Regions from separate parts of the Marinobacter sp. 1-3A genome, predicted to be linked through region 1. Evidence: predicted binding sites of a transcription regulator. Region 1 holds the regulator's gene; the other holds the start of a gene.

Region 1 (13,547 bases):
ACGCTCATAGAGACCACGCTCAGAGGTCAGCTTTCTCACTAACTTCTGCGTGTTTTCATCGACATATTGCTGCAAGTCGTCTTCCGGGCCCGCCTGAACCGATGCCACACAAAGCGCCATCAGTGTAAAGGCGAGAAAAAATCGCTGTGTTAACGCAATCATCGGGCTTCTCCTGCTCTGTCTCTCATCTGGATTATTTGCCAGATGCAAAATTGCTGATCAGCCGTTCAATATTCATGGCCGACTGGGTGGAATAGAAGGTATCACCCGGCTGAAGTGACTCCATATCACCGCCGATGGATATATCAATATACTGCTCACCCAGCAGTCCGGATGTGCGTATTACTGCTGCGCTATCGGCCGGGATATTGTTCACGTCGCCATGGATGGACATGGCCACCCGCGCCTGGAAGGTTTCCTTGTTCAGGGTGATCGAATCAATGCTTCCAACGGTTACACCCGCCATGGAAACCCTACCGCGGGGCGTAATACCGCCGGTGTCGTTAAAATCTGCGTATATGGTGTAGGTGCTTTTGGCAGATTTGGGGGACAGCCCACTTACCTGAAGTGCCAGAAACAGCAGCGCTGCCAATCCAGCCAGCATAAACAGGCCAACTGTGATGTCCGTTGTTCTTTGTGTCATTACCGGCTCCCGGTGTTATCTCGTCAATCGTTGATCAGAAGTTGCCGAACATTACGGCAGTCAGCACAAAATCCAGCCCCAGAACAGCCAGCGAAGAGTAGACCACGGTTTTGGTGGTAGCTGAGCTGATTCCTGCAGATGTGGGCACACAATCATAACCTTGGTAAACCGCAATCCAGGCGCAGACAAAACCGAAAACAACGCTTTTGATGATGCCATTCACTACGTCGTCCCGGAAATCGACAGACGCCTGCATGTTGCCCCAGTAGGAGCCTTCAAAAACACCAAGCCACTCAACGCCTACCAGCATGCCACCCCAGATACCCACCATGGAAAAGATGATGGCCAGTACCGGCATAGCGATAAAACCAGCCCAGAGCCGGGGGGCAATTACCCGTCGCAAGGGGTCTACGCCCATCATTTCCATGCTGGAAAGCTGCTCTGTTGCCTTCATCAGGCCAATTTCAGCGGTCAGCGCCGAACCGGCACGCCCGGCAAACAGCAACGCAGTTACTACAGGCCCGAGTTCACGTACCAAGGTAAGCGCAATCATCTGGCCGATGGCGGCTTCGGAGCCAAAATCACTGAGTATGGTATAGCCCTGCAGGCCCAGCACCATACCGATAAACAAACCAGAAACCACTATGATCGCAAGCGACAGCACACCTACAGAGTACAGCTGCTTCATCAATAGAGGAAAGCCGGTTATCGGGCGCGGAACGCCTGACAGCACCCCCGCCAGAAAACGACCAGCGCGACCTATGGAAACAACAAGGTCTGTCCCACTGCGCCCGAAGGAAGCAATTCTGTCGATCAAGAGACACCTCCTGCAAGCCCGAAATCTTCAGTTGCCGCTGAAGATGGGTAATGGAATGGCACAGGGCCATCCGGATGCCCATTCAAAAACTGTTGTACCTGCTCAGACGGGTGATCCTGCAATTCGGAGGGCGTGCCAGCCCCAATCACTTTACCGTCTGCAATAATGCATGCGTAATGACAAATGCTCAGGGACTCCTGAACATCATGGGACACAAGGACACTGGTGAGCCCCATGGAGCTGTTCAGATCACGAATCAGTTTCACCAGAACGCCCATGCCGATAGGGTCTTGCCCGGCGAAGGGCTCGTCATACATGATAAGCTCCGGGTCCAGAGCAATACTGCGAGCAAGAGCCACGCGCCTATTCATACCGCCGGAAAGCTCAGAGGGCATGAGCTTGCGGGCGCCGCGCAGGCCAACTGCCTCCAGTTTCATCAACACTATGTCGTTAATCATGTCTTCCGGCAGTTTGGTGTGCACTCGCATAGGGAACGCCACGTTCTCGTAGACACTCAAATCAGTAAACAGCGCACCACTCTGGAACAGCATGCCCATTTTTTCCCGGAACTTGTAAAGCTCCTTCCGGCGAAGCTCACCGATCGGTTGGCCATCTACAATAATGCTGCCTGAATCCGGCCGGAGCTGGCCACCTACCAAGCGAAGCAATGTGGTTTTACCACTGCCACTAGGCCCCATAACAGCGGTGATTTTCCCCCGGGGAATCTCCACGGACACACCATTAAAAATGCGGCGATCAGAACGCGAAAACACAACGTCCTTCAATGTAATGTACGAGTCCAACCCCATATTCCTTACCTTTCAGCCCATAGCTTTTAGCCTTCACCCCGCAGCCTAAGCTCTCAACGCCTGACCGTTATGCCTTCAGGGAGCGGCTACATTATGTCAAGGAGCCCTCAAGCTCAATCAATGGTTCCCAAAATGAATTGATAGCAATGATCAGTTTTACTGACCAGTCGGTTTAACTTACGGTAACCAGACTGATCAGCTCGCGGGAAATGTTATACTCCGCTAATCTAATCGCACCCTTCTATTTTCACATAGATAGCACCAAGTCTTTTCATACAAACAGTGCCAACGAAAAAGCAGGTTTTTAGCCCGATGACTGAAAAGAGAACATACGATTTCCGTACTCCCGCACTTCAGGCTATCCGAATAGAAAGAGATGCCATCAGCGCTCTTGAACACCGCATTGATGATCACTTTATACGTGCCTGCGAAGTCATCATGGCCTGCAAAGGCCGGGTAGTCGTAACCGGCATGGGCAAATCGGGCCACATAGGCCACAAGATCGCAGCCACCCTGGCAAGCACCGGAACACCCTCGTTTTTTGTTCACCCGGGCGAAGCCAGCCACGGCGATATGGGCATGATTACCAGCCAGGACGTGGTTATTGCCATTTCAAACAGCGGCAATACCAGCGAAGTGGTTACCATTTTGCCTTTGATCAAACGCATGGGCGCCCCCCTGATCAGCATGACGGGAAACCCCACATCTACCCTCGCAAAAGAAGCCGTCGCAAATCTGGATGTCAGCGTTGAGACAGAAGCTTGCCCACTCGGTTTGGCACCCACTTCCAGCACAACCGCAACTCTGGTCATGGGCGATGCACTAGCCGTTGCCTTGCTGGAGGCGCGGGGCTTCAGCGCAGAAGATTTTGCATTCTCCCACCCCGGCGGCAGCCTTGGCCGCAAGCTGCTGCTCAGGGTGTCTGACATAATGCACACCGGCGATCGTATACCCATCGTCGATGAAGACACGACATTGAGCGGAGCCTTGCTTGAAATTTCCCGCAAGGGACTTGGCATGACCACAGTGGTGAATCCCAATGGCACCATGACGGGCATTTTCACCGATGGGGACCTGCGCCGCACTTTGGATAAATCTATAGATGTACACGTCACCCCTATTCGAGACGTGATGACACGCAACGGCAGAACCATCCAGCCAGACCAACTGGCGGCAGAAGCGCTTAACGTGATGGAAGGCCTTAAAATCAGTGCCCTGCCGGTAACCGATGCAGACGGCGCCCTGGTTGGTGCAATCAATATGCACGACCTTCTTCGCGCTGGCGTGATCTAAAGAACAAATTAAAGGCATCATGATGGACGAACTGAAAAGCCCACTGCAAAAACTCTGGCCGGAATCCCTGCTGGGGAAAGCTGCGGGCATCAAGCTCGTTGCCCTGGATGTTGATGGCATCATGAGTGATGGCAAAATCTACTTCAGCGCAAACGGTGATGAACTCAAAGGGTTCAATATTCTCGATGGGCTGGGGCTGAAGCAACTGATGGCCGCGGGAATCACCGTAGCCGTCATTACCGGTCGCAGTTCGCCACTGACCGAAAAACGCATGAACGACCTGAAAATCACGCACCTGATGCAGGGCCGGGAAGACAAGAAAATCGCGCTGCAGGAGCTGGTCAGCACTCTGGGCATCGCGCCGGAAAACATTGCCTATATGGGCGACGACTTACCAGATTTGCCCGCCATTCGCTACGCAGGCCTCGGCGTTACGGTGCCCAATGGGTACTGGCTGGTTAAGGAGCACGCGGATTACTGCACACACGCGACAGGAGGCAGTGGCGCTGTGCGGGAATTGTGTGACCTCCTGCTGACAGCCGGGGGGCACCTGAACGCTACACTGACGCCTTACCTGGAGTCATAAAAATGGAAGAGAGCGCAAAAAGCAGCTTGCTCTCAAGACTGGCCTTGGCAAACAGGCCTCGGCTGCGCATGCTCGGGCTCGCCATAACCATAGTAGCGACCGCATTTCTGCTGTGGCAAAGCGATGAGCCCCCGCTCAGCAGCTACAGTGATGCCAGGCAGCTCCGTGGCGAAACAGAGCCTGACGGATTCGTGATTAACGGCAACTACACTTCTTACGATGAGAGCGGCCAGCGCAAGATTGTATTTACAAGCCCGCGGATAGAGCAATTCGAAGAAGGCAACCTGGCTGCAATGGAGTCGCCCAGCGCTGAACTGTTTGGCGCTACCGGAGAAGGCCCGTGGATTTTGAATGCCGAGAATGGCACCCTGCGCCAGAACGATGACCTGCTCAACCTTGCGGGAAACGTTCGGGTGGTGCGAACAATAGGCGACCGGGAGGCAACACTGAACACCGAAAGCCTTACGCTGGATAACAAGCAGGGCATGGTTTATACCGATGACCCGGTAACAATCACCGACACCCTTGGCACAACTCGGGCAAAGGGCATGAAAGCGTGGATCAACGAACGCATTCTGGAACTGAATTCCCAGGTGGAAGGACGCTATGAAACCGTTAAATAATTCTGTGCGCAGGCTTCTTGCCACCGTTCTCGCGGCAGGCCTTATGAATTCAGCGACAGCCTTTGACCTTGACTCCGACCAGCCCATTACCGTGAGCGCCGACAGCGCTCGCCTGGACGATGGCAAAGGCATTGCCATCTACACAGGTGCGGTTGAACTGGCCCAAGGTAAAACCCGCTTGTCCGCTGAACGTGTGGTTCTCTATCGCAGCGCCGACGGCCTTAACCGCATCGAGGCCAGCGGCTCTCCTGCCCGCTATCAGCAGCCCGTTACCAGCGGTGAGGGCGAAACCGATGCCAAAGCAAAAAACATTACCTGGTCTGCCACTGACAAACAGCTCACCTTTGAACGTGAAGCGGTGATTGAGCAGAATGGCAACGTATTTCGCGGCGATATCATTCATTACGACACTGAACAACGAGTGGTTACGGCGGAAGGCGGCGAGGATACCGGAGCCGGCCCCGGACGGGTAGAGATGGTTATCCAGCCCCGAGGCAACAGCACAGACTCCACCCAATAACAGCTGACTACAGTAAACAGGAATCCGATGGCAGTCCTCAGAGCGAGTAACCTGGCAAAAAGCTATAAGCAAAAGAAAGTCGTCATCGATGTGTCGCTTGAAATTCGCAGCGGTGAAATCGTTGGCCTTCTGGGGCCAAACGGAGCTGGCAAAACCACCTGTTTTTACATGATAGTCGGGCTGGTGAACGCAGATAATGGCCGTATCACCATCGATAGCCAGGACATCACCTCCCTACCCATGCATGGTCGGGCGCGCAAAGGCATTGGTTACCTGCCTCAGGAGGCTTCCGTGTTCCGCAAACTATCAGTGCGCGACAATATCATGGCAATTCTGGAAACCCGCAAGAACCTGAGCCGAGCCGAGCGTCTGGATAAAGTTGAGCAACTGCTGGAAGAGTTCCATATCACCCACATCCGTGACAGCGTGGGCATGGCTCTTTCTGGAGGGGAAAGGCGCCGGGTGGAGATTGCCCGCGCCCTGGCCATGGAGCCCGCCTTCATTCTTCTGGACGAGCCCTTTGCCGGAGTAGACCCCATTTCTGTCAGCGATATCAAACAGATTATCCGCCATCTCCGGGACAAGGGCATTGGTGTGCTGATCACCGACCACAACGTGCGGGAAACTCTGGATATCTGCGAGAACGCTTACATCGTATCTGGCGGGCACATTATTGCTTCTGGAAATGCCGAAACCATCCTGGCCAACCAGCAAGTAAAAGAGGTTTATCTTGGCAACGAATTCCGACTCTAAGCCATGTTTTCGGTATGACGGCATGCCCGCTCGATTGTTTTGCTGACCCGGAGCAAGTAAACTCGGCAGAGAACTTGCTAGGATAACTTTTAATGGCGGCAAGTGGCCGACACATAAAGAATTTTTAGCCGTAGCAAGAAATTCAGAGCGGGTATAAGTGACGGATCCTGAGCGATGGTTATGAAAGCCTCATTACAATTAAAGCTGGGTCAAAGCCTGACCATGACGCCCCAGCTGCAACAGGCGATCAGGCTTCTACAGCTATCAACCCTCGACCTCCAGCAGGAAATCCAGCAAGCGCTGGAATCCAATCCACTGCTGGAATCCCAGGATGATGACGATCAGATCGACACATCCACTGCGGATAACGAGCAGGACAAGGACAACACCTCAAACGACACCAGTTCAGAGACAGCCCCCGATTCATCCAGTTCTGACTGGGATGAAAGCGAGAACGGCCCCGACTGGCAAACCGAAAATGAAATACCCGACACGATTCCTGACGACCTGCCCGTAGATACCGCGTGGGACGACATCTATCAGTCCGCCCCTGCTCCGGCAGCGCGCAACGAAGACGAAAGCGACCACGATTTCGAGACCCGCAATTCCCCTAGTGAAACCCTTCGGGACCATCTTGAGTGGCAATTGAACCTCACTCCCTTTGGCGAGCGGGATCAGGCCATTGCTCACGCTCTTATGGACGCCGTAGACGAGCAGGGCTACCTCACAAGCCCTTTGGAAGAGATCTACAGCGGCCTGACGAACGATACGGATGACGACCCCCTGGAGATGGACGAAGTCGAAGCAGTGCTGCGCCGGCTGCAGTTCTTCGATCCTCCCGGGGTGTTTGCGCGAGATCTCCAGGATTGCCTGCTGATTCAACTCAACCAATTGCCACCAGAGACACCCTGGCTTGCCCAGGCAAAGCTGGTAATCACACATTATATAAACCTGCTGGGCAACCGTGATTACGCCCAGCTGCTTCGCCGCAGCCGCCTTAAGGAAGACCAGTTGCGCGATGTGCTGGCACTTATTACCAGCCTCAACCCGCGCCCCGGTGACATCATTGATCGCACAGAGCCGGACTACGTGATTCCCGATGTTATCGTGCGCAAACACAATGACCGCTGGCGTGTTGAGCTAAATCCGGAAATTGCGCCGCGCATACGCGTGAATGCCAGCTATGCTTCATTAATAAAACGTGCGGATAGCAGCGCAGACAACACCTATCTGCGCGACCAGCTTCAGGAGGCAAAATGGTTCATCAAGAGCCTCCAAAGCCGCAACGAAACACTGCTGAAGGTAGCAACCCGGATTGTTGAATATCAGCAGGGTTTTCTGGATCACGGTGAAGAAGCGATGAAACCGCTGATCCTGTCGGATATTGCCCAGCTTGTGGAAATGCACGAATCGACCATTTCCCGTGTGACTACGCAGAAATACATGCATACACCGAGGGGCGTTTTCGAGCTGAAATATTTTTTCTCCAGCCACGTCAGTACCGATGAGGGCGGAGAATGCTCATCAACAGCCATTCGGGCAATGATCAAAAAGCTCATTGCTGCAGAAACACCGAAAAAGCCGTTGAGTGATAACAAAATTGCAGCCATGCTGGGAGAAGAAGGAATCAAAGTGGCGCGACGCACTGTTGCAAAATACCGCGAAGCCATGAACATTCCGCCCTCAAATGAACGCAAGCGACTGGTTTAAATCCGGCGCAGCAAATGGTTTTCGCTGGTGCAGCCATGCGCCAGCACTCAGACCGGCTCCCTGAGCCGGAAAGGATGACAACAGGAGACGTCTATGCAACTCAACATTTCAGGCCGTCACGTAGAGCTGACACCCGCTCTGAAAGACTATGTAGCCGAGAAGTTTGAACGACTCGAGCGGCACTTCGACCACATCAGTAACTGCCAGGTAACATTGGAAGTAGATAAGGTTCGGCAGATTGCAGATGCGACGCTCCACGTGGTTGGTGGTGAGATTCACGCAAAGGCGGAAAATGAGGATATGTACGCAGCCATCGACGGACTCGTCGACAAGCTTGATCGTCAGATCCTCAAGCATAAAGAAAAGACTGTAGACAGGATGCAGGGACACACCGCCCGCTAGGCGAGTGTTTTCAGGCATGTCATCTAATCAAGCTGCGACGCGAACTACGCGTCGCAGCTTTTTTCACGGAAGCGCGGTCGATTCATGAGCGACACAACTCTGACAATAGACAACATCCTTGTGCCGGAGCTGACTCTGTGCAATGTTCCCGCATCAAGTAAAAAGCGGGTTCTGGAGACCATTGCCGAGCAGATTCGGGAACACAACGATTCGGTCAACGAAAGTCAGATCTTCAATAATCTGATTGCCCGGGAGCGGCTTGGCAGCACTGGAATTGGCCAGGGGATAGCCATTCCCCATTGTCGCCTCGAAGGCCTTGAGCAGGTTATCGGCGTGCTGATGACTCTGGAAGAAGCTGTCGAATTCGACGCTATAGACAACCAGCCAGTGGACCTTCTGTTCGCACTTATTGTGCCCAAAGAAGCCACCAGCGAGCATCTTGAGCTGCTTAGCCAGCTCGCTGAAAAATTTAACGAGCGCTCATTCTGCGACGCTCTCCGACAGTGTGAAGATGCACAAACACTGTTCCAACGCATGACCGCCACAAGCGGCTGACATCCATTCGGGCAACAGGTTATTTCACTATGAAACTGATCATTGTCAGTGGCCGGTCAGGTTCCGGCAAGAGTACCGCTCTGCACGTACTGGAAGACCTGGGATACTACTGCATTGATAACCTGCCAATCGGGTTGCTGTTCCCCCTGACACGGGAAGCCGCAAACCAGCCAGCACCGGGGCGGCTGGATAAAATGGCCGTCAGCATTGATGCCCGAAACCTCTCTAGCGAGCTGGCCAATTTCGAAGAGATTCATCGCAAGCTCCGGCGAGATGATATTCAGGTTGAGGTTATCTACCTGGATGCCGATGAGCAGTCTCTCCTGCAACGGTTTCACGCCACCCGGCGCAAGCACCCCCTGAGCGACGACAAAACCTCCCTTAGAGAGGCTATCAGCAACGAAAAAGAGCTGCTTGAGCCACTTTCAAAACTCGCGGATTTGCACATCAACACCAAAGGGCTGTCGATGTATGAGCTACGGGACATGGTGAAGCAACGGGTTGCCGGCCGCAAAGACCAGGAACTCGCGCTACTTTTCCAGTCTTTCGGATTCAAGCACGGTGTGCCGCTGGACTCTGATTATGTATTCGATGTGCGCTGCCTGCCCAATCCCTACTGGGACCATAGTTTGCGCAAGTTTACCGGACTTGATCAGCCTGTTATCGAATTTCTCGAGGCTGAGCCTGACAGCAGCAAGATGGTAAACGATTTGATCGGGTTTCTGGAAAGCTGGATTCCATCTTTTGCGGACAGTAACCGCAGCTACATGACCATTTCTATTGGTTGCACCGGCGGCCAGCACCGCTCAGTGTATATCTGCGAACAGCTGGGGAGGCACTTCCGCAAATCCTGCAGCAATGTGCAGGTACGCCATGCCGAACTGCCTCACCTGCAGGCCCGGAAAGAGATCTGACCTGCTGTGATACGCCACCCCATTGTCATCATCAACAAGCTTGGACTTCATGCCCGCGCCACTGCCAAGCTGGTGGCCACGGCTTCGCAGTTCGACAGCTCCGTGAGAATCTGCGGCAAAGGGCGCGAAGTGGATGCCAAAAACATCATGCATGTAATGATGCTCGCTGCCAGCAAAGGCACAGAGGTTGAACTGGTGGCCGACGGCCCGGATGAAGAAAAAGCTATAGAAGCCCTCTCAGAATTGATCAATGACTATTTTGGCGAAGGCGAGTAAGCCACTCTTAATTGCCTCAACTGCCCATTTTTCCTGGCGTATCCCTGTAACTCTTTCTCACGTGCTGCGGCTAACTCCGTTATAATGCAGGCGTTTTCTGACTGCAGGTGATTCATGTCCGATATTCTGGAAAAAAGCCAAGCCCGCCAACGCCTCCGCTCACTGAGCGAAGCGCTGGACAGTGGTGCGCTGAAACAGGTTGCCCGTATTCTCAATGGTGGCCTTAGCCCCAGTGATATCGCGCACTTGCTTGAATCATCACCACCACGCCAGCGTGCCTTGCTCTGGAACCTGGTAGACAAACAGCTCGAAGGCGATGTTCTCCAGTACCTTAACGAGGACATACGCGCAGAGTATCTGAGCCGACTGAACGCCCAGGAACTGGCCGATATTATTGAGGACTTCGAGTCCGACGATCTCGCCGACCTTCTGCAACAACTGCCAGACAAGGTGATCCAGGAAGTTCTGGACACCATGGACGAGCAGGATCGCCAACGGGTTGAGGAAGTCCTGTCCTACCCGGAAGACACCGCCGGCGGCCTGATGAACACGGACACCATTACCGTGCGTCCTGATATCAGCATTGATGTGGTATTGCGTTATCTGCGTCGGCACCGGGCGCTGCCCCCGATGACCGACAGCCTGATTGTAGTGAGCCGGCGCGATGAATTTATCGGGATGCTGCCAATAACCAAGATGCTTGTTTCAAACCAGGCGGCAACTGTTCGGGAGGTTATGGATACAGATATAGAGCCGATTCCCGTCGCGCTCTCAGATACCAAGGTGGCCACCCTGTTTGAACGTTACGACCTTATTTCTGCGCCGGTTGTAAACCAGGAAGGCCATCTACTGGGCCGGATCACCATCGATGACGTGGTAGATGTTATCCGTGAGGATGCAGATCATTCACTGATGAGTATGGCCGGTCTGGATGATGATGAAGACACCTTTGCTCCGGTCTGGAAAACCACACGGCGCAGGGCGATCTGGCTGGGCGTTAACCTGATCACGGCTTTCATCGCTTCTGGCGTTATTGGCCTGTTCGAAGACACCATCGAGAAGGTGGTTGCCCTGGCTGTGCTCATGCCCATAGTAGCCAGCATGGGCGGAATCGCTGGTAGCCAGACCCTCACCCTGGTTATCCGGGGCATGGCAGTCGGGCAGATCAGCGGGACCAATGTGGGCTGGTTGCTGAACCGGGAGTTTCTTTCCGGTATTCTCAACGGCATACTTTGGGCCGGCGTGGTAGCCGCCGCAGCAACCGCCTGGTTTCAGGATTTGTTAATAGGCGCCATTATTGCTGCTGCTCTGATTATTAACCTGGTTGCCGCCGCGCTGGTGGGTACCGTATTACCGCTGTTCCTGAAATCCCGTGACATCGACCCGGCACTGGCAGGCAGCGTTATACTGACAACCGTCACAGATGTGGTCGGTTTCATGTCATTTCTTGGCCTGGCGACTATTTTTTACGCGTGAACCGAAAAACCTGGATGAAAACATGATCGACGACCACGAAGACGAGGCTCCGCAATACTCGGGCCCAAGCAAGTCCCAACTCAAGCGGGAAATGCATGCGCTTCAGGGCATTGGCAAGCGCATGCTGGACCTGAGCAACGAACAGCTTGATACGCTAACCATTAGCGACACTCTGAGACGTGCCATTGAAGAGTCTCGCAGAATCAAGCAAAACGAAGCCAAGCGCCGCCACCTGCAGTATATTGGCAAGATTATCCGGCAGGAAGATGACCCGGAAGCAGTTGAGCGAGCTATTGATGCGTTCGATTCGGGAAGTGAAGAGCATACTCGTCGCCACCACCTGGCTGAGCGCTGGCGCGACCGGATGATTGCCGAGGGCGACTCGGTTGCCGGAGAATTCTTCAACTACTGTCCTGGTGCCGACATACAGCATTTGCGCAATCTTGTTCGCAATGCCCGCAAAGACCTGGAAAAGCAGAAAAACACCGGGCAAGCCCGCAAGCTGTTCCGCTACTTGCGGGAGTGCGTTGACGAAGCTGAAGCCTGATGGTGGCATCGGCCCAGGCTACTTGCCTGTGTCAAACACACTGCGCAAATCGACTTTAGGCTCATCCCAGGGGCCGGTCACATTGTAGGTGGCGCTGGTGAGCCTGCTGAGCGGGTCTCCCAGCACCTTATCCAAAACGAATAGCGCTCCACCAATGGGTGCACCGGCACCCATCAGTAATGCAGCCAGAGGCAGGTTCTGGGTGAGTGGCAGAACCACAACCAGGCGCATATCGAACACCTCGTCCGCCAGATTAGTGCTTCCGCTGAGCTTGAACGCTCCTGAAGGGCCAACCACCTGCAGCTCCGGATCCATTGTCAGCAGGCCATCCTCCAGGCGCGCCTTGCCCGAGATTGCATCAAAGGCTACGCCACGTTTATACAGATCCGAAAAATCCAGCTTGAGCCTGCGCCATAGCGTATCGGAGTTGAGCAGGTTGAATATCCTGAACACCTGCGCACTATTGTTGCTCTCCAGAATTACGCCATCATCCAGGCGAAAGCTGACGTTTCCGCTGAGACTTGCCAGGTCAAATTCATCAGGCCGCCCTGGCCATTCCAGATCGAGCTCAATGTTGGTTTGCTTGTTCGATAAAGGTATTTCGGTATCGAAAAGCCCATCCAGGTCCGCCAACGCTCCCCCCGTGACAGAACCCGAAAACTGACTGGTTTCCCGATTATTTACAACACTCCAGGTCATATCGCCCTGCAGTGTAATGGACTTCAGGTGGCCTTCAATGCCATGGACGTTGAGCTTCTGACGCTCAGGTCGAAGCTGAAAAGACCAACGCCCCAAGCTGTCATCGTTAAGGCGCAAATTGGATATGGCAACATCTACATCTGGCCAGCTCTCCATATCCATTGCGCGGAAGGCTTCAAGTTGCTGCTCTATGGTCAAGAGTTCTGGCGCATCCCTGGCTGCAGTCTCGTCCCGAACCAGCTGCACCACTGCAAAATCAGCAGTTACAAGACTATTATCATTCGGGATATCAATCCGGCCAACCGCCCGCTCTGACTGCGTGCTCAAAACCCAGCGGTCGCCAAGATCAAAAGCCTCCAGCTCTATGTTTCTGAGGATCTGTTCCCCAAGATAGAGTTCACCAAAGGTCAGCTCAACACCGGAGTTCTTCAACAAAAGATCGAAGGTAGCGCGATTCTCCCAGGTTCCTGAAATACCCAAACCTTGCTCGTTTCCGGTATCTATCTCCGCCAGGAGCGGCGCGGCCTCACCTGCCTTTTTTGAAAAGGGGTCTGGCCAGTCGACAGAAAGCCCTTCAAGACTGGAACGAAGCGTTATTCTTGGGGGGCTTGCCGCTATAACATCCAGCCGGGCAGAGTAGTCAAACTCGCCTTTAAGGCCATACTGGCTGCCACCAGAGCCGCTACTACTCACTTTCCGGGAATCTACAAGCCCTGCCTGACTAAACGCTTTGGCTACAGATAACGTTCCCGTTTGCTCAATCCGCAGTGCCTGCGGCGTGTCGGGCTGACTAAACGCCACCTTGACTGGCTCGTCCAGAAAGTGGGCACTCAAGGGCGCTCCGGAAAAACCCTTTGTTGAATGGTACGTCAACGCTCCTGTAATCCTGTCCCAAAGCAGGTCCGTGCCAGGATAGGCTATCGA
Region 2 (5,945 bases), on a different contig from region 1:
CAGATCGGTACCGGGACGTTCAGCCATAGCGTATGCACGGGTAGGATGATGCCCCCCAAATACGGGCATACTTCTCGCCTGGGCAAAGTCCTTCTTGAAGCCTGTGGTGCTTACGTTTGCCAGGTTGTTGGCATGGGCACGCTGGGAAAGCATATTCTGCTTGGCGCCAGACATACCTAGATAAAGTGCTTTGTCCATGGGCAAACTCCTGCCGGAATTTTGACTGTTTTCAGTGTTCTTACAGTCGTTCCTGCAGGAGTCATGCCATGTTCATATCAAAGCCGGTTTAGCGGAGGTTGATGATGGTCTGGGTGACCGCATCGGAGGTTTCAATGGTTTTGGCGTTTGCCTGATAGTTGCGCTGGGCAATGATCAGGTTCACCAGTTCGGCAGAAAGATCCACGTTGGACTCTTCCACCGAACTGGCCTTGATGCCACCCAATGTTCCGGTATCAGGCTGGCCAATAACTGGCTGGCCAGATTCGAAGGTTTCAACCCAACTGGTGTCTCCCACAGGTGACAGCCCATCAGTATTGTTAAAACTAGCCAGTGCTACCTGGCCCAAAGCTTTGGATTGACCATTGGTGTAGCGGGCAAACAGCACACCCTGCTTGGATACATCAAGACCAGACAGCCGGCCCGTGGTGTAACCATTTTGGCGCTGGTCATCCACCCCAAAGGACGCACCGTACTGGGTGGTTTCTGCAAGACTCAACACAAAAGCCGACGACGTTGGTGGCTCCGGAATGGGAGTAATCACAGGGGTGCCCGGTGCAGGAGGGCCATCGGCACCGTTAGGCAATCCCTGGCTATCCTTTGGAATCCAGTCTGTGATCAGAATTTCACCACTGACATCCCCGTCAATGGATTGCAGTACACCATCCTGATCAAACCTTGCTGTGTAGGGAGTAACATCTGTGCCCGCTACCATTTCGCCGTCAATCTGCAGATACACGGACCACTCACTCACACCTACACCGTTCCCGGGGGCAGGCTCTTTAACGAAGAACTGCGTCAGCTCATGAGAGTTCCCCAAACTGTCGAAAATTGAGGTGGATGTGGCGTGGTTATAGGTACGCTGATCCTGCGGGTTAAACTCATTGGTAATGCGGATCGGAGATGTCCCATAACTCGTAACAAAGTTACTGGTTGGGCCGCCAGTAGCCGTGAGGCCCAAAATGGTTCGGTCGCCTACGGCATTAACGTCACCAAATACAGTTACAGGACTGGCAGGGTCTATGGATTGAGCAGGATTGCCATTGCCGTAACTGAATTGAATATTCTCGCCCTGGTTATGAACAACATTCAACACACCCGTTGTGCCATCGATTGTGGCGAAGATTGCGCTATCGTTTGTTCGGTTAATTGCGTCACGAAGGTCCGCCAGCGAGTTCACAGAGCTGGTATCTATAGGAATAGGCGCATTGTTAACGCTGAGATTGAATGAAAAAGTCCCCGCCGTTGAAATATAAGTATCGTTGAGCATCGAGCCGGCGGGGGCTGGTGTGGTTGGGTGCTGAATTGGCGCAGTAGTTGTCGCGGAAGCGCTCAGTCCGGGCGCACTGGATATTTGATCGGCCATCGCACGGGCGGTGGGCAATCCCCCCAAGTCTACTGAATAGGAAGGAGTACCATCGGTGTAGCTGACATCGAACATTTCGCCAAGAATGTCATTATAAGACAAGGGCACCACATCCCGCACTCGGGATTCCAGCACGGGTTGGCGGGAATCCAGGTTCACGTCAGTACGCAAACTGGTAGTACGGCGCGGCGCCAGGTTATCGGTGGCAATTTCAAGATTGCCACGAATGCCTGACAGATTACCGTCATCATCGGCCGTATAGCCTTGCACTTTCATAGACTGGTTGTTAACCACAAAACCGTCTTTATCAATAGTGAACTGCCCTGCCCGCGTGTAACGGGTTTCGCCACCGGCATTCAGGATAAAAAAGCCATCACCACTAATGGCCATATCCAAACCGCTATCGGTAAAGCTGATGTTGCCCTGGCTAAAAGACTGTTTGATGTCCTGAACGTTTACGCCGTCACCAATGGGATTGGAACCACCGCTCAAAAAGCCACTGGCATACAGGTCGCCAAACTGAACCTTGCTCCCTTTGAATCCCACAGTACTGGCGTTGGCAATATTGTTGCCGGTCACGTCCAGATCTACCGCCGCAGCCCGCAGGCCACTGAGCCCCGTATTAAAAGCCATAATTCACCCCTGGTCTGACACCGGTATTAATTGATTTGTTGAACATCTGACAGCGCGATGGAACCCATGCCGGCCAGATTGAGAGTAACGGACCCGCCCTGCCCCAAAGACACGCTGTCTACGTTAGCGCTGACAAGGGTTGGAAGCTGCAAGCTGCCCTGCGGATACGATGCTTCAGCCACAATTCGATAAGGGCCTGGCGGCAAGCTATTGCCGTTACCATCCTTGCCGTCCCAGCTGAACGCTTTAACTCCGGCGGAACTGCTGCCAAGATCAATCTGACGAACAAGTTCACCGTTGGGGCTCTGGATAGACAGGCGGACGCCACCGGTGGATGCAGGCACCTGAATATTGCCGGAGATTTCACCCTCCGCACCAAGAATGCCGACTTCTGATGGCGCCAGTACCGTCTTTCCAACCATTGCAGAGGCTTGCAGTGCCTGTGTGGAGCGGAACTGTCCCACTACATCCTGAACCGTGCCGGACAGCTTCTGCATTTCTTCCAGTGAACTGAACTGGGCAAGCTGGGAAATAAACTCACCATTGTCTTGAGGCTCTAGCGGATTCTGGTTTTTCAGCTGTGCCAGCATCAGCTCCATGAACTCGTTTTTGCCGAGGTCGCCTTTGCCGCTGGTACCGCTCTGTGGCTGGCTTCTGTAATTCGCCAGTACATCTGAGGCTTCTGTTGCGTTAATTGCACTCATGATTCAATCCCCGCCCCGTTACTGCTGACCAAGTGTCAGGATGCGCTGCATCATGGATTTAGCCGTGTTCATAATGTCCACGTTCATTTGAAAGCTTCTTGAGGAAGACATCATGTCTGCCATTTCTTCCACCACGTTCACGTTGGGATAAAACACATAGCCGTCTTCATTAGCGGCCGGGTGGTGGGGCTCGTATCGCATTTGCAACTCTGCATCGCTTTCAACAATGCCTTCCACGCGAACGCCCGCACCAGCATCCTCTCCTGCCTGAACCCCAAAACCTTGCTGGCCCGGATTCATCATGGATTGCTGGATCGCCGAGAAAACCGGCTTGCGCGCACGATAGGTAGTATCCGTGCTGGAACTCGCCGTCTCTGCGTTAGCAATGTTTGAAGCGGTAGTATTCAGCCTCAGCGATTGCGCTGTCATACCGGAACCGGCGATATCAAATATGTTGCCCAGTGACATGGTGATACTCCTTCACAAATCGTGGAACTGCGGATTACTCGCCTTTCAGGGCTTTGGTCAGGCCGGTAAATTTACTGTTCAAAAACTGGAAACTCGCCTGGTAATCCATCGCATTACGCATGAACCGGGTCTGTTCTGCCTGGGCGTCCACCGTGTTGCCGTCTACCGAGGGCTGATCTGGTACCCGATACAGCAAATCTGAATCACCCCCACCCGCTGCGGTATCCATATGACCTGCATGGGTTTTCTCCATGCTGATGCCGCTCAAACTGTCCTGGGCTTTCTGCATCATGGCCTGAAAGTCCACATCGCGAGCCTTGAAGCCCGGCGTATCGGCGTTGGCAAGATTGTTCGCCAGGATTTCAGCACGCTGAACCCTCGCCTGCAGCGCATGCTGGTGAATACCAAGAGCTCTATCAAAAGTGATTGCCATACAACCTCCGAAATACTGTCACCAGCCATGTTGAGCTTTGCCGGTTTCGTTCTATGGCAGAACTAAAGCAATGCTGATGCCAGATTTTGGAAGCACACTGAATTCGGGCACTTTAAGGGGATTAAAGAGAGGAGAAGAGCAATAATGCAGATAAAGAAACGGCAAAGCCTGATAAAAGCGGCAAGGTGTTTCCCCCGCTGAATCAGCAGGGGAGGCTGACCTGGCCACTACCCAGGCCAGCGCGCAACAAATTCCGACAACTCAGGTCTGGGAACTGCAGGCTTATTCGAGGATACAGTGCCGGTGTAGAGAAAGCCGATTATTGACTCCCCCTCTTCAAGGCCAAGCCCCTCCAGAACCAGCCGGTTGTATACCAGCTCACCTGTACGCCACATAACCCCATAGCCGGCATCCTGAAGGGAAAGCCCCAGATAACTCATACTGGCACCGGCCGAGAGTATCTGTTCAACTTCCGGAACTTTCGGGTGGGGTTTGGGGGACGCAATTCCCACAATGATCATGGGGGATCTGTGAGCCTTATTGCGTATAATATCGAGCTTCTTATCATCGGTTTTACCTCTTAAATCGGAGTAGCCAACCGCGAGTACCTCACCCAGCGCATCCAGATCTTCACCTTCAATTACCAGATAACGCCATGGGCGCAGCAGCGCATGGTCGGGCGCTCGGGCTGCACACCTGAATGCCCGATCAAGAGTTGCGGCATCAGGAGCTGGCGCTTCCAGCCGTGGCTCAGATGCCCTGTTGAGCAAAAAGTCAGTGACTGAACTCATATCAATAGTTTTCCAATAACTGAATCCGGCCCGGTTTGCCTTCAAACCGTGCCGGTGAATTGTGGGTTATACGTAATACTGCTAACCTTTAGTCGTACTTCCAATCTGTGCTCTCAAAGATGCCTTACAAACTACAAACCAACTTGAATGGTTCCAGCACCATGAGTGATCAGCTTACATGATGAGTGCTCCGGCAGATCTGCGCAATGCCAGCAATAGCTTGGGGAAATCTCTCGCATCCGAGGCTCAGAACAGACCGGTAGCCATCCCCCCTATGCCCGACTATAGCGGGCGAGTATTGGCATATACGGCAACCGCCATCATCATTGTAATGGGGGTCTGGGAAGAAGTATTCCAGACCTGGCACTTGTGGCTGGTTGCCGGCGCCCTGGTCTGGCCCCATGTTGCGCACCTGTTAAGCCGCCGCACGTTTTTGAAAAACTCCCCCCGCATTCGTCAGAAAATGCTGACGGTTGATTGCGTAATTGGAGGTGGCTTTATCGGCTGTATTGGGCTGGTAGCCATTCCATCTGCTTCGGCCGGGCTCATGATGATGTTCAGCGCGCTGATCATAGGAGGCATCAGGCAATGGCTTATTGGCTGCGTGTTCATGGTTGTATCCGCCCTGGCCTTTTTAGCTGTTTTGGGTACTGCAGATTCATTTCAATCACCTCTGCTCACCAGCCTGTCCTCTATACTGGCCACGGGCTTTTACATCTGTGTAACAGCCTTTTACTCGCACCAGCAGGCCCGTGCCCTCATGCTGGCAAAAACCCAGATTCAAAACCAGCGGGAGCAGTCCATAGCGCTCTCCCACAAGCTGTCCAAATACCTCTCTCCCCAGGTATGGCAATCCATTTTTACCGGGGAAAGGGACGTGCGCCTTGAAACCCAACGTAAAAAGCTGGCCGTATTTTTCTCCGACATAAAAGGCTTTACCGAACTGTCGGAAGAAATGGAGCCAGAAGCGCTTACTGAATTGCTCAACCACTACTTCAACGGTATGTCTGAAGTGGCCCTCAGGTATGGTGGCACCATCGACAAGTTCGTGGGCGACTCCATCATGATTTTCTTTGGCGATCCCACAAGCCGCGGCCAGCGGGAAGACGCCTTTGCCTGCGTGTCCATGGCTATTGATATGCGCAAGCACATGAAAATCATGCGTCAAAAATGGCGCAGCCAAGGCATAAAATCTCCCCTTGAAATTCGCATGGGCATCAGCACCGGCTACACAACCGTAGGCAACTTTGGCGCTGAAAACCGTATGGACTACACCATTATTGGCAAGGAGGTGAACCTGGCCAGCCGGTTGGAATCTCTCGCAGAGCCAGGGG

What was found. The regulator sigma-54, encoded in region 1, starts transcription at its own class of promoters, with help from an activator protein. The targets are predictions, from matches to a motif close to ANTGGCATNNANNTTGCTNT.
Region 2: flgB (flagellar basal body rod protein FlgB) is a predicted target of sigma-54. The motif match lies at 3,885-3,904, and genes of this name have one in related genera.

The regions. Positions count from the first base shown of each region.
Region 1 covers NZ_VCGZ01000005.1:25,733-39,279, forward strand. The annotation lists gene FE848_RS09180 (phospholipid-binding protein MlaC) at 1-162, opposite strand, end outside; gene mlaD (outer membrane lipid asymmetry maintenance protein MlaD) at 194-643, opposite strand; gene mlaE (lipid asymmetry maintenance ABC transporter permease subunit MlaE) at 678-1,460, opposite strand; gene FE848_RS09195 (ABC transporter ATP-binding protein) at 1,457-2,269, opposite strand; gene FE848_RS09200 (KpsF/GutQ family sugar-phosphate isomerase) at 2,582-3,562, shown strand; gene FE848_RS09205 (KdsC family phosphatase) at 3,585-4,148, shown strand; gene lptC (LPS export ABC transporter periplasmic protein LptC) at 4,151-4,771, shown strand; gene lptA (lipopolysaccharide transport periplasmic protein LptA) at 4,755-5,291, shown strand; gene lptB (LPS export ABC transporter ATP-binding protein) at 5,319-6,044, shown strand; gene FE848_RS09225 (RNA polymerase factor sigma-54) at 6,219-7,754, shown strand; gene hpf (ribosome hibernation promoting factor) at 7,848-8,156, shown strand; gene ptsN (PTS IIA-like nitrogen regulatory protein PtsN) at 8,241-8,711, shown strand; gene rapZ (RNase adapter RapZ) at 8,741-9,625, shown strand; gene FE848_RS09245 (HPr family phosphocarrier protein) at 9,632-9,901, shown strand; gene mgtE (magnesium transporter) at 10,016-11,377, shown strand; gene yjgA (ribosome biogenesis factor YjgA) at 11,403-11,924, shown strand; gene FE848_RS09260 (YhdP family protein) at 11,943-13,547, opposite strand, start outside.
Region 2 covers NZ_VCGZ01000012.1:90,368-96,312, forward strand. The annotation lists gene FE848_RS16795 (flagellar basal body rod protein FlgF) at 1-198, opposite strand, end outside; gene FE848_RS16800 (flagellar hook protein FlgE) at 287-2,215, opposite strand; gene FE848_RS16805 (flagellar hook assembly protein FlgD) at 2,242-2,919, opposite strand; gene flgC (flagellar basal body rod protein FlgC) at 2,938-3,387, opposite strand; gene flgB (flagellar basal body rod protein FlgB) at 3,422-3,820, opposite strand; gene FE848_RS16820 (nitroreductase) at 4,048-4,611, opposite strand; gene FE848_RS16825 (adenylate/guanylate cyclase domain-containing protein) at 4,790-5,945, shown strand, end outside.